DNA from 3 places in the Paenibacillus jiangxiensis genome. Region 2 is predicted to be linked to each of the others. Evidence: riboswitches for the same ligand, from Rfam matches in the RefSeq annotation. Region 2 holds a riboswitch; each other region holds the start of a gene.
The links. A riboswitch is a leader RNA that binds a small molecule or an ion and turns the genes downstream of it on or off. The one in region 2 is predicted to bind cobalamin.
Positions count from the first base shown of each region.

Region 1 (4,160 bases), on a different contig from region 2:
ACGGCGGTGCTGCTTGTCAGTGCGGCGTGGCTGAAGAGGCAGGAGCCGCTTCGCAGCTGGCGGACGGTACGGCGTGATGCACGGCTGCATCCGAGCCCGAACAGCGGTTTCCCGGAATCAGCGGTCGCGGGCGCGCTTGGCGTCAGACTGGGCGGGTACAATGTATACCATGGGGTACGCTCCTTTAGGGCCTATATGGGGGATCCAATCCGACCGCTGGAAGCGGAGGATATCAGGCGGACAACCGCGCTGATGTTCCTCTCTTCCTGGCTGTTCGTCCTGCTGTGCGTGGCAGCCGGAGGAATAAGGTGGATCGTGATTTTGTCGCAATGACAAGTCCGATTCTGTGGGGAGGTATGGAAAATGAGCAGCAATGCGCTCCTTGAACTGAATTTAATTCTGGTCCGGCATGGGACAACGCAGTGGAACCGTGAGAAGCGTTATGTGGGACATGCCGATCCGGGGCTGCTCCCGGAGGCGAAGGGTGAGCTGAGGCCGCTTGGGCAGCGGCTGCACGGGATGTGTTTTGCCAGAGTGTACTGCAGTGACCTCCGCCGCTGTATAGAGACACTGAGGCTGGCTGCGCCGCAGCTTGCGGCTGAAGCTGTCCCGGACGTCAGGCTGCGTGAGCTGGATTTCGGGGAATGGGATGGCGAAACTTACGAATCACTTAAAGATATGCAGCTGTACAGGTCCTGGCTGGATGATCCGCGCCGTGTCACTCCGCCCGGAGGTGAGAGTCTGGAGCATTTTGAGGACAGACTGACCGGCTTTCTAAACTCTCTGCGGGAGAAGGTTCTGCCGGGGGAAGAGAGTGATGCGGAAGGAATTCCTGCCGTACTGGCTGTCACCCATGGCGGCGTGATCCGTCAGCTGGCTGCGCTGACCGTGCCCGGTCTGGACTTCTGGTCCATTCAGCTGCCGCCCGCCGGCATGGCCGGGCTGCGTCTAAGATATGAGGATGGGCGCATTACGGGAAGCTGGCTGAGAAACATCTCATTTCCCTAACCCCGGCATTGCCTGCCTAACCCTGAATTGGGCCGCCAAATTCCGGCCTGGCCTGAATCGTTCACAAATTTGTAAAGTCCATTCCGGCGGGTTTTCCTTGATTTGACGGCAGACTTGCTGGTTGTTCGGGTTGTACAGCCGTCTTTTTTCACCTATAATCACTTTGAAAATGATTAAAGTTAACAGCAGACCAGGTCAGAGCGGCGGTGGATACCTGCGAATTACGCCGTTCTGTTAAAAGGGAAGCCGGTGCAATTCCGGCACGGTCCCGCCACTGTGAAACGGGTATGGACGGCGATACGCCACTGCCGCGGCTGAAGCCGCGGCGGGAAGGCGCCGGCCTTGAGCAATTCCCGTAAGTCAGGAGACCTGCCCGGTCCGCTTAGACCGTCGCTCCTTCGAGGAAAGGATGGCGGGTTCGCGGCTATGAATCCGTGGGCACGGCACATGCCTGCCGTGGATATCGGCTGGCGCAGAGCCCGGTCCTCTCATGAGGGCCGGGCTCTCTTTTGCACAGCCGGAATATACAGAAGAAAAGGGGAGTAACACTGTGACCAGATCAATAAAGAATTGGATGCCCGTGCTGCTGGCACTGATGCTGACTGTGGCGCTTGCTGCATGCGGGAATCAAGGGGCAGGCAACGAGGCTGCAGGAGACAGCGGCGCTTCGCCGCAGCAGACGGCACCGGCGGAAGAGGCGGGTGCTACGGTTTATCCGTTGACCGTCAAGGATGCGACCGGACAGGAGTTTACTTTTGAGAAAGCTCCGGAGAAGGTGATTTCCGTATCCCCGGCCGAGACGGAGGCGCTGTTCGCTCTTGGATTGGACAAGGAAATCGTCGGTGTATCGGATTATGACGATTACCCGGCAACGGCCAAATCCAAACCGAAAATGGGTGGCATTACAAAGCCGAATGAAGAGGCCATTATCGCTGCCCAGCCTGACATTGTTTTTACAGGCATATCGATGAGTGAAGAGGCCGTCAACAAGCTGCGCGAGCTGGGCATTACCATCTTCAAGACCGATCCGAAGACGGTAGAGGACGTCATGAATAACATCACCCTGTATGGCAAAATTATGGACCGCCAGAAAGAAGCAAAGTCAATTACCGATAAAATGAAGGCCGATATCGCCGAGGTGCAGGAAGGTGTTAAAAATATCGGCGAGGACCAAAGATTGCGGGTTTATGTTGAATTTTCGCCAGGCTGGACGGTTGGCAAGGGTGAATTTATGGACGAGCTGATTAGTCTGGCAGGAGGAGAGAACATCGCTTCCGACACGGAAGGCTGGAACCAGATCAGCGAAGAGAAGGTCATCGCGGCTAATCCGGATGTCATCCTGTACAGCAAAAGTGTGGTGGATGAGAATGGCCGGACCCTGGAGCAGATCATCAAAGGACGTGACGGCTGGAGCCACATCAATGCAATTCGCAACAACCGCGTGTTCGGTCTGGACGACAACCTGCTCAGCCGCCCGGGGCCGCGTGTGACGGAAGGGCTCAAGGAAGTGGCCAAAGCCATCTATCCAGAAATTTTTAAATGAACCGCAAGCTTACCGCTTACGGGCTGGCCGGATTCGTTCTGCTGATCCTGACCGTACTGATCTGCCTGGGCATCGGCTCAGTACGGCTGCCTGTCCAGCAGATCGCGGGCATTCTGATGCACCGCCTGCCGTGGGCCGGGGCATATATAACGCCGTTCTGGGACGCTCCTACCGAGCAAATTATTGTTAACGTGCGCCTGCCGCGCGTTCTGCTCGGCATGCTGACTGGTGCGGCGCTTGCGCTTGCGGGCGCAGCCTTCCAGGGGGTGCTGCGCAACCCGCTAGCTGATCCCTTTACTCTTGGGGTATCGTCGGGCGCGTCGGTCGGAGCGGCATTTTTGATTTACTGGGGACTCCAGTATTCATTTTTCGGCCTCTGGACCCTGCCGCTGGTGGCTTTCACTACAGGAATCCTTACTTTATATGTTGTGATCCTGCTGGCAGGGGAAAACGGAAAAATTCCCACCCAAAGCCTGATCCTTTCAGGTGTGGTCATGCAGTCCTTTCTGGGAGCGGTAGTCTCTTTGCTGACCGCCATGTCCAAGGAGACCGTCAATGAAATCCTGTATTGGACGATGGGCAGTCTCAGCCTGAAGGGCTGGGCGTATCCGGGCATTATTCTTCCTTACGTCATGCTCGGGCTGGTGTTCCTGTGCAGCAAAGCCCGTGTATTGAACATGCTGGCGTTAGGAGAAAGGCAGGCCGCATATATGGGCGTAAATGTGGACAGGACGAAGCTGTGGGTGCTGATAGCGGCGACTTTTCTGACGGCGGCGTCGGTATCTGTCTGCGGGGTGATCGGCTTTGTGGGGCTCGTTGTGCCGCATATGATCCGCCTGCTGACCGGACCGGACTACCGGCTGATCATTCCGCTGTCCGCGCTGGGAGGCGCCATCTTCATGGTATGGGCGGACACGGCCGCACGCACGCTGCTGGCACCGACGGAAATTCCGCTCGGGGTCGTTACGGCATTTGTGGGAGCTCCGTTCTTCGCTTACCTGCTGCAGCGCAATAAGAAACAGCGGAAAGGAGAGCTGTCGTGATGGGCACCCAATTCAGGGCAGCCAACGTGTCGGGGGTGCATAAAACCTTTGGCCGGGTGCAGGCGTTATCCGATATCAATTGGGGCGTTACCGCCGGAGAGTGGTGGGGGATCGTCGGCCCGAACGGGAGCGGCAAATCAACCCTGATCCGGCTGCTGTCCGGGGTGGACAGGCCTGATGCTGGAATCGTTCACATTCAAGGCCGGGACGCGGCTGCCTACGGACGCAAGGAGCTTTCGCGCATTGTCGCCGTGCTGCAGCAGGAAGGAGTGCCTCCGGTCGGGTATTCGGTCAGGGATGTCGTGGAAATGGGCAGATATCCTCATCTGGATTGGGCCGGCAGGGATGCTGACACAGATATCGTTGAACGCGTGCTGGATCAGCTTGGGCTTGCGCCCTTAGCCGAACGGAGGCTGGACGAGCTGAGCGGGGGTCAGCGGCAGCGGGTGGCGCTCGCCAAAGTGATGGCCCAGGACCCGCAGATTCTGCTGCTGGATGAGCCTACGACATACCTCGATCTTCATTATCAGCTCCAGTTCATGGAACTGCTGGCCGAGTGGCGGGCG
Region 1 covers NZ_JBJURI010000002.1:101,048-105,207, forward strand. Annotated here, with positions in the region: gene cbiB (adenosylcobinamide-phosphate synthase CbiB) at 1-333, shown strand, start outside; gene ACI1P2_RS02305 (histidine phosphatase family protein) at 364-1,008, shown strand; cobalamin riboswitch at 1,184-1,399, shown strand; gene ACI1P2_RS02310 (ABC transporter substrate-binding protein) at 1,583-2,551, shown strand; gene ACI1P2_RS02315 (FecCD family ABC transporter permease) at 2,548-3,594, shown strand; gene ACI1P2_RS02320 (ABC transporter ATP-binding protein) at 3,594-4,160, shown strand, end outside.
Region 1: linked by a shared signal. The riboswitch ahead of ACI1P2_RS02310 (ABC transporter substrate-binding protein) and the one ahead of cobJ (precorrin-3B C(17)-methyltransferase) in region 2 are both predicted to bind cobalamin.

Region 2 (4,160 bases):
GCAGCCTGGACAGTCATAGTCAAGCATCAACTCCCATGAGCAATTTACAGTTGCCTTTTTTGCGCCGGACTGTATACTTGTACCAAAACGTACCGAGCAGCAAGGGAGGAGCTTTATGGCATTGCGTATGGCAGGCAAGACCGTAGCGTTGGCAGGGCCGCGTAAATCTGAGGAAATGAAGTTATTGGTGGAGAAAATGGGGGGAACGGCGCTGCTGCGCCCGGCACAGGGGACCGTGCTCCTGGACGATGCCGAGCTCCGCGCAGGCATAGAATCATGGCTGAGCTCCCCTCCGGAATGGACCCTGCTGACGACAGGCATGGGGCTGGAGGCCCTGTATCAAATGGCTGAAGAAATGGAGGTTGCCGAGCGGTTGCACGAGCTGCTGGCATCATCACGTATTGCGGCGCGCGGTTACAAAACCGTGAATGCGCTCAAGAAACGCGGATTGACGCCGGTGGTACGCGACGATGACGGCAGCACAGCCGGGCTGATCCGTTCCTTTGCGCCCTATAACCTGAAAGGCAAAAAGGTGATTCTGCAGCTGCACGGCGATCCCGCCCCGCGTCTGGTCGGCTGGCTGCAGGAGCAGGGGGCCGATGTCCGGCAGCTGCTGCCTTACAAGCATGTGCCGCCGAAAACGGAGGATCTGGAAGACCTGATCAATGATATTACCCAGCGGAGGGTGGATGCCGTGGCGTTTACCAGCGGACCGCAAATCCGTTTTCTGGCCGAATATGCACGCAGCCGCGGCGTTATGGAAGACGTTCTCGCTGCATTCCGGAGTGACATCATTGCCGTTTCCGTCGGAAAAGTGACGGCACAAGCGATGCTGGAAGAAGGAATAGAACGCATTGTCATGCCGACCGAGGAGCGCATGGGCAGCATGATGGTGGAACTGGGGCGCTACTTCGAATCCGGGGGAATGGCGAACGGATACGGACTGGACAGGGCTGCGGCGGCAGACAAAGAACAATAACTGGAGGACCTCCCGAAAAGGCAACCCGGATACATCAGCATCCCGGTTTGCCTTTTTTGTCTTGCTTGCCAGGGCCACTTCCACATGAGCGGCAGCTGCTGACTCCTCAAGAACCTGTGGTATTCTTCTTTCCAATAACCGTAAGTTCTTAGTATGATACAACGAGACAGGTAGATTTCAGACAACAAAATGCCCTGAATATACAGAAAGAGGTGCTGAATGGTGAAGTCGATTTGTGTGTTTGCAGGCTCCAACGACGGGAAGGCTCCGGAATACAGGGAACAAGCTGCCCGGCTTGGAGAGCATATCGCCCGCTGCGGGCTGCGCCTGATCTATGGAGGCTCCAGCTTCGGACTGATGGGTACGGCCGCCAATGCCGCGCTAGCAAGCGGGGGACTGGTAACGGGCATCATGCCTACGCCGCTGTTCCGGCGGGAAATCGTGCACGAGGGGCTGACGGAGTTTATTGAAGTCAGAGACATGCATGAGCGCAAGGCGACGATGCATCGGTTGGCTGACGGCTTCATTGCGCTGCCGGGAGGGATCGGCACCTTTGAGGAATTATTCGAGGTGCTGTGCTGGGCTCAGATCGGCCTGCACAGCAAGCCTGTCGGACTTTTAAATGTAAACGGCTATTACAACCCGCTGATGGAATTAATCCGGCACAGCGTACAGGAGGGTTTTGCGGGCCGGACGCATCTGGATCTGATCATGCTTGAGGAGGATGCCGAAGCGCTGGTCAAGAGAATGTGTTCCTCTGGAGGGCTGTCCCTTCAGCAGACCGGAGATGCGGAAACGGTCTAATGTGGCTGGAATGACGAGTCGTGCTCCGTTTTTCATGCTTGCGCTTTCTGCAAAGGCAGGGTTATGATGGATTCACAATGGAATAAGCGACCAGGCAGGGTGCCTTTGCCGAGGGGCAAAGGGTAACAGGGAATCGGGTGCAAATCCCGAGCGGTCCCGCCACTGTATTGGGGAGGCTCTTCTTCAACATGTCACTCGAACCAGACCCGGGGAAGACGAAGAAGGCTGATGATCCAAAGCCAGGAGACCTACCCTGCCTGTATGCACCGTAATCCTTCGCGGAAAGGAGTGGTGTACGAAAATCAGTGGACGAGCCTATCGTGGTGGCTCCCTATATTCCGGAACGCTTTTCACCCGGGGAAGGAAAGAAGGTTAGACCCTTTCATCTCCCTGTTGACCGGGATACGGGCAAGCTATGCGTAACGGAGCCTTGTTTAAGGCTGCCCGGCTAACTTTAACTGAATTACGTACATACAGCCCCATCCTGAGCGGATGGGGCTTTTTTGAGCTTGTAAATATGAACGGGCGGATTTTTTCTTCCCTTCTTTGCGCTCGGTGTCCGCTGTGTAACCCGCTTGACGAAAGAGGCCCCTGAACTGAAGCTGATGCTCGGGCCTTTGCTCATGAACGTGATTGGCTCTATTGCTGCTGTTCGGGCTGCGGGAAGGCGGGCCTGGTCCGCGCAATAAGGAACAGTTCAAGATCATATCTGGCGAGTCATCTTGTGAATGGAGGAGGAGTTATATGAATAAGCTTGGCAAGCTGTTGGTGATCGGCTTCGGACCTGGGGATATGGAGCATATTACGAAGCGCGCGCTGGACGCGCTCGCCGAGAGCGAAGTCATTATCGGGTACAACACCTATGTGGATCTGATCCGCCCGCTGCTGAGCGGGCAGGAGATCGTCCGCACGGGGATGACGGAGGAAGTGAGCCGCGCTCAGGAGGCGGTGCGGCAGGCGGAGGCCGGTCGCAAGGTGGCGGTAATCTCCAGCGGAGATGCGGGCGTATACGGCATGGCGGGATTGATCTACGAGGTATTGATGGAGAAAGGCTGGCGGCGCAGCGACGGGGTCGAGGTTGAGGTCGTCCCGGGCATATCTGCCATCCAATCCTGCGCTTCGCTGCTGGGGGCGCCTGTTATGCATGATGCATGCACGATCAGCCTCAGCGATCATTTGACCCCGTGGGAGACAATCATCCGGCGCGTTGAAGCGGCTGCGTCCGCGGATTTCGTGATTGCGCTGTACAATCCGCGCAGCGGCCGCCGCACGCGGCAGATCGTGGAGACGCAGGCAGTTCTGCTGCGCTACCGTGATCCCAAGACACCGGTCGGACTTGTCAAAAGCGCTTACCGGGACCGCCAGCAGGTCATCGTCACCACACTGGAGGATATGCTGAATCATGACATCGGCATGCTGACGACCGTCATTATCGGCAATTCGTCGACGATGGTCTACGACGGTCTGATCGTCACGCCGCGCGGTTACCAGCGCAAGTACACGCTGGGCGCGGCGGAGCAGCCGCTCAAGCCGCACGAGCGGCTGCGGCCGGAAGCCGAGCCGTGGTCGCTCGGCGCGGCGGGGAATGGCGGCGGTGAATTGGCCGCCGCCCCTGTGGCAGCACGGCAAAGCACAGCCGTGCTGGAGAGGCCGGAGCAGCCGCGCGGGACAGCGGCTGCTGCACCCGGCCCGGCCGAGCTGGCCGCGGAGGCGCTCGGCCGTCTGGCCGCCGGCGGGCGGCTGCCGGAGGCAGCAGCCGTCCGCTGGAGCGGCCAGGCGCCGCCGGTGCCCGCGGCGGCGACAGGAACAGCGCCCAAGCCGGCGCTGTTCGAGATCGGTGTTGCCCCGGGGGTGGGCAACAAGAAATTCAGCGCCCGTCAGATAGCGCTGCTCGCCGAGGCCGCAGGTGATGAGGGTGAACTGGAGTATACGACAGATCACCAGATTATCCTGCGTGTCCCGTGCGCCGACCCCGACGAGCTGGTCACGCGCCTGCGCGAGGCGAAGCTGATCATTATGCCGGTCGGCGATGTGATCAAGGTGAAGGCCTGCGACTTCTGCAATATGGAGAAGGACGATGCCGTACCGGTGGCCGAGCGGCTGCAAGCTGTTATTGGCGGCCTGTCCGCGCCAAAGGAAACGAGCATCGCGGTGAACGGTTGTGCGATGGCTTGCTACGGCGCCGTGCTTGAGGACATCGGCATCGTGTACCGCAAAGGCGGATACGACCTGTTCCTTGGCGGCAAAAAGTTCGGACGGAACGCACATCCGGCACAGCCTGTCGCGGAGGGCATTCCCGCCGATCAAATTGCGGACATCGTAGAGGGTGTCGTGGCAGAGTTCAAGGAAAAAGGGCACCCGAACGAGCGCTTTCACA
Region 2 covers NZ_JBJURI010000033.1:20,881-25,040, reverse strand. Annotated here, with positions in the region: gene ACI1P2_RS25650 (GerAB/ArcD/ProY family transporter) at 1-19, shown strand, start outside; gene ACI1P2_RS25645 (uroporphyrinogen-III synthase) at 116-979, shown strand; gene ACI1P2_RS25640 (LOG family protein) at 1,202-1,783, shown strand; cobalamin riboswitch at 1,864-2,053, shown strand; gene cobJ (precorrin-3B C(17)-methyltransferase) at 2,528-4,160, shown strand, end outside.

Region 3 (4,160 bases), on a different contig from region 2:
CCGCTTGTCCAATCATTTGGACTGATATTTTCCATTTCACTCATCTCTGGCAGAAATGTTATGGATGGTTTGCCTGTCATTGGATGCCTGACGACTTCAGTCGCTACTTCAAAAATGGCAAACAGCAGCCTGGGCGTGAGGATTTCCTCCGGTGTCCCGGTTACAATCACCTTACCATCCTTCATGACAACCAGGCGGTCACAGTAGCAGGCCGCGATGTTGAGATCATGCAGAGCCGCCAATGAAGTGATGTTAAGCCCTTTTACCAGATCCATGATTTGCAGCTGATGCTTGATATCCAGATGATTGGTAGGCTCGTCCAGGATGAGAAATTTGGCCTGTTGTGCAAGCGCCCGCGCGATAAAAACACGCTGCTTTTCTCCACCCGATAGGGTTGAGAAGCTGCGGCCCGCGTCCTGCAGTAATCCGACACGTTCCAGCGCCTGCTCCACCAGCCTCAGATCCTCCCCGCTATCCGGCTGATACCACTTTTTATGAGGATTACGCCCCATCATGACCATGTCCTTGACGGAGAAATCGAAGGCGACCGGCGCTTCCTGGCTGACTACTGCGATCTGCCGGGCTGTCTCTTTATGCGATATGGAATGCAAATTCTGTCCGTCAATCGAAATCCGGCCGGAATCGGGCTGCAGGACACGGTAAATATTTTTCAGAAGAGTTGATTTCCCGCTGCCGTTTGGCCCAATCAGCCCGACAAGCTCGCCCTTCCGTACATGCAGCAAAACTGAATCAATCAGTTGTTTATCCTGCACACTGTAGGAGACTTCTTCAACCGACACATTCATTTACCGTCCCCCCCACCAAATGAGTATGTACTTCTGCGCAGCAGCCAGATGAAGAACGGCCCTCCGCATAAGGCTGTAACGATACCAATCGGCAGCTCCTCCGGTGCCAGCACAAGCCGTGCGGCCACATCAGCCCAGATCATGAATATCGCGCCAAACAGCATGCTTAACGGCAGTACCCGGCGGTGATCTGAACCGGTCATCATCCTCGCGATGTGTGGAATCATCAACCCGACGAAGCCGATAGAACCGCTTACAGAGACAATCGTGCCTGTCACCAGGGCTGCAATAACGACGAGTAAAATACGAAAAGCGGCAATGTTGACTCCCAACGTCACTGCCGCCTCCTCCCCCATCAGCAGGGAATTCAGCGAACGGTGCAGGGACAATAGCAGTGCAGCTCCCACAGCAACGATAAGGGCCGGGACGGTCAGATGCTCCCATTTCGCACCGGTCAGACTGCCCATCATCCAGTACATTGCGGAGCGGATACCGTCCGCATGGGGGGCCAATGTAACGATAAAGTTGGTGGCGGCTGACAGCATCATGGAAGTGACAATACCGGACAGCAGCAATCTCGTTGTTGAAATCTCTCCACCGACCTTGGCCAGTACGAACACGAGCACCATAGCAAGCAGTGAGCCTGCAAATGCAGAAAGAGGCAACGCGTATATCCCGAGAAAGCGGAAGGCGCCGAAAATAATCACAAGCACCGCCGCTGTGGATGCTCCTGAAGAAACGCCCAGGATGTAGGGATCAGCCAGCGAGTTTCGTGTCAGTGCTTGAATAGCGGCTCCTGCAACAGCCAATCCGGCTCCAATGACAGCGCCCAGCAGAACTCTGGGGAATCGGATATTCCACACAATATGCTCCTGCGCTTTCGTCCACGATCCATCCATCCAGCTATCCAGGAGAGGAAGATGGGAAAAGGCGATGTTCCACACCTGTACAGGATGAATCTGTACGGGTCCAAGCATAACAGCGATGGTAATGGAAGCGGTCAGAACAACCGTCCATGCGAACAAATGAACCACAAACCATGCCGGTTTAGCCCCGAGTCCTCCATTTTGTTGTTCGTTCATTGAACTCCTTTCCTTCCTTTGTGCTAAAAAGGAGATTATAAGAATGCACAGCAAAAAAGCACCCTCAAGTTTATGAGAGTGCCTGTACTGGATCAGTGAAAAGCGCAGGGCCGTTTCCAGCCTGCCAGTTTCATCACCTTGCCAGGAAATGAAAGCAGCAGTAAGAAAAGCCCGACGACATCATCGTGAACCGTGCCGGCCACCCCCTATCCGCGTAGGTTTGTGACAATACAAGAAGCAGGCAGGTCTCCTGACTTGCGGATCTTCGCCGTCTGCGGTCTTCCCATCGAACAACGACAGTGACCATGAACTTGCAGACCGGCTCCTCGCTTACAGTGGCGGGACCGTGCCGGATTTGCACCGGCTTCCCTTTTAAGACAAGGCTGCGTTTTCACACACCTCGTCACCTGCTCTTTTAAAATATAATATAAAAAATCAATATAATGGTAGCATGTATAGAAGCGGTTGTCCATTGAAGTGCGGCACTTTCTTTGCCTCAAATCAATTGACTTTTGTAATGAGAGCGGCTTCTGCAATCATGGGCAAAACAAGAAGCCTTCCTTCGGAACGGCTGCTCGCGCCTCATTTCCAAGAAAGGCTTTCTTATAATCTGTATAGGATATATGGATTAACCGGGATTCGGAATGGTTCCAAGCACTTTGTCCAAATAAAGTCTGGCTGAAGCTTGGTCTCCACAAATAGCCAAACTTCGTTCTTCATCCTGGTTCAGCTTGTTTCTGGCTGCCTTTGCCACAGCTTGAGCCTGCTCCTCAGGAACCGCAACTACGCCATCGATATCCCCGATAATCCAGTCCCCTGGCCGGATGCTAACCCCTCCTGCAGAGACCGGGATATTGGTATGCCCACCTCCGTATTTATTGCCTGAGGCGATCGTTGCTCCTTTGCTGAAGACAGGGAAATTCAAGCTGCGGATCCCTTCAATATCCCGAATGACACCGTCAACCACCAATCCCTGAAGCTGGAAGGTCTGAGCGAGTCCCACGACGAAATCTCCCGCGACAGCGCGGCGTGTGTCCCCCTGTGCGGCGATGACAAGAATATCTCCCGGCCGGGCCTCCCGAATCCCCCGCAGAACGGCGAGATTGTCCCCGGCAGGAATACTTACCGTAAATGCCCTCCCGGCGATCTTGTGCTGATGATCGATGGGTTTGATGGCATAATCCAGATTCGTCAATCCACCCAGGACATCCGAAATGCATGTCGTCGGCAATCCTTGAAAAATGTTATCGATATCGGACATTTTCTTCTCTCCTAATATTTTATGAGGTGGACACGGTTGAATGACGGTTCGCGGGCACAGGTAAACCGAGATGCTCCCGCAGCGTGCTCCCTTCGTATTCGGTCCGGAACAGTCCGCGGTTCTGCAGCTCAGGAATGACCCCGTCAACAAAATCATCAAATCCGCCCGGCATATAAGGAGGCATAATATTGAAGCCGTCAGCCGCATAACCTTCGAACCACTGCTGAATATGGTCAGCCAATTGAATTGGCGTCCCAACCACGATCCGGTGTCCGCGTGCTCCCGCTACCTCACGGAACAATTGACGCAAGGTCAGCCCCTTGTCCCTGGCAAGCTTCATCAGCAGCTGAGGCCTGCTCTTGCGGCCGCTCGACTCCGGGATATCCGGAACGGGATCATCCAGGGAGTAACCGCGCAGATCATATTCAAAGCGTTCCTCCAAAGTATCATAGGCCCGGGAATCATCAATAAAGCTTTGCAATTCCTCGTATCTCTCCCTGGCCTCCTTCTCCGTTGCTCCAATGACAGGGAACAACCCGGGAAGAATATGAAGATGCTCCGGCAACCGGCCATATTTCGGAAGCAATTCTTTCAAGCTGCTATAGAAATTCTGTGCATCCTCATAGCTCTGCTGCGCAGTAAATACCACCTCTCCAATCAGTGCGGCCAATTCCTGACCGGGGCCGGATGAACCCGCCTGAATGATGACAGGATGACCTTGCGGACTCTGGCTTACATTGAGCGGACCCTTGACGGAGAAATACTTGCCCTTATGATTCAGCTCATGTACTTTGCGCTTGTCGATGTATTCCCCGGTCTCCTTGTTTACAATGTATGGGTCCTGTTCCCAGCTGTCCCACAGTCCTTTCACAACCTCTACGAATTCAGCTGCGCGCTCATACCGCAGGCTGTGCTCCAGGTGGTCTTGTGCGGAGAAATTGCGGGCCGCTTCCTGCGTGGACGTGGTCACCACGTTCCATGCTGCCCGGCCGTCGCTCAGCTTATCGACGG
Region 3 covers NZ_JBJURI010000004.1:27,491-31,650, reverse strand. Annotated here, with positions in the region: gene ACI1P2_RS05220 (ABC transporter ATP-binding protein) at 1-806, opposite strand, end outside; gene ACI1P2_RS05215 (FecCD family ABC transporter permease) at 803-1,888, opposite strand; cobalamin riboswitch at 2,112-2,314, opposite strand; gene ACI1P2_RS05210 (RraA family protein) at 2,517-3,149, opposite strand; gene ACI1P2_RS05205 (LLM class flavin-dependent oxidoreductase) at 3,169-4,160, opposite strand, start outside.
Region 3: linked by a shared signal. The riboswitch ahead of ACI1P2_RS05215 (FecCD family ABC transporter permease) and the one ahead of cobJ (precorrin-3B C(17)-methyltransferase) in region 2 are both predicted to bind cobalamin.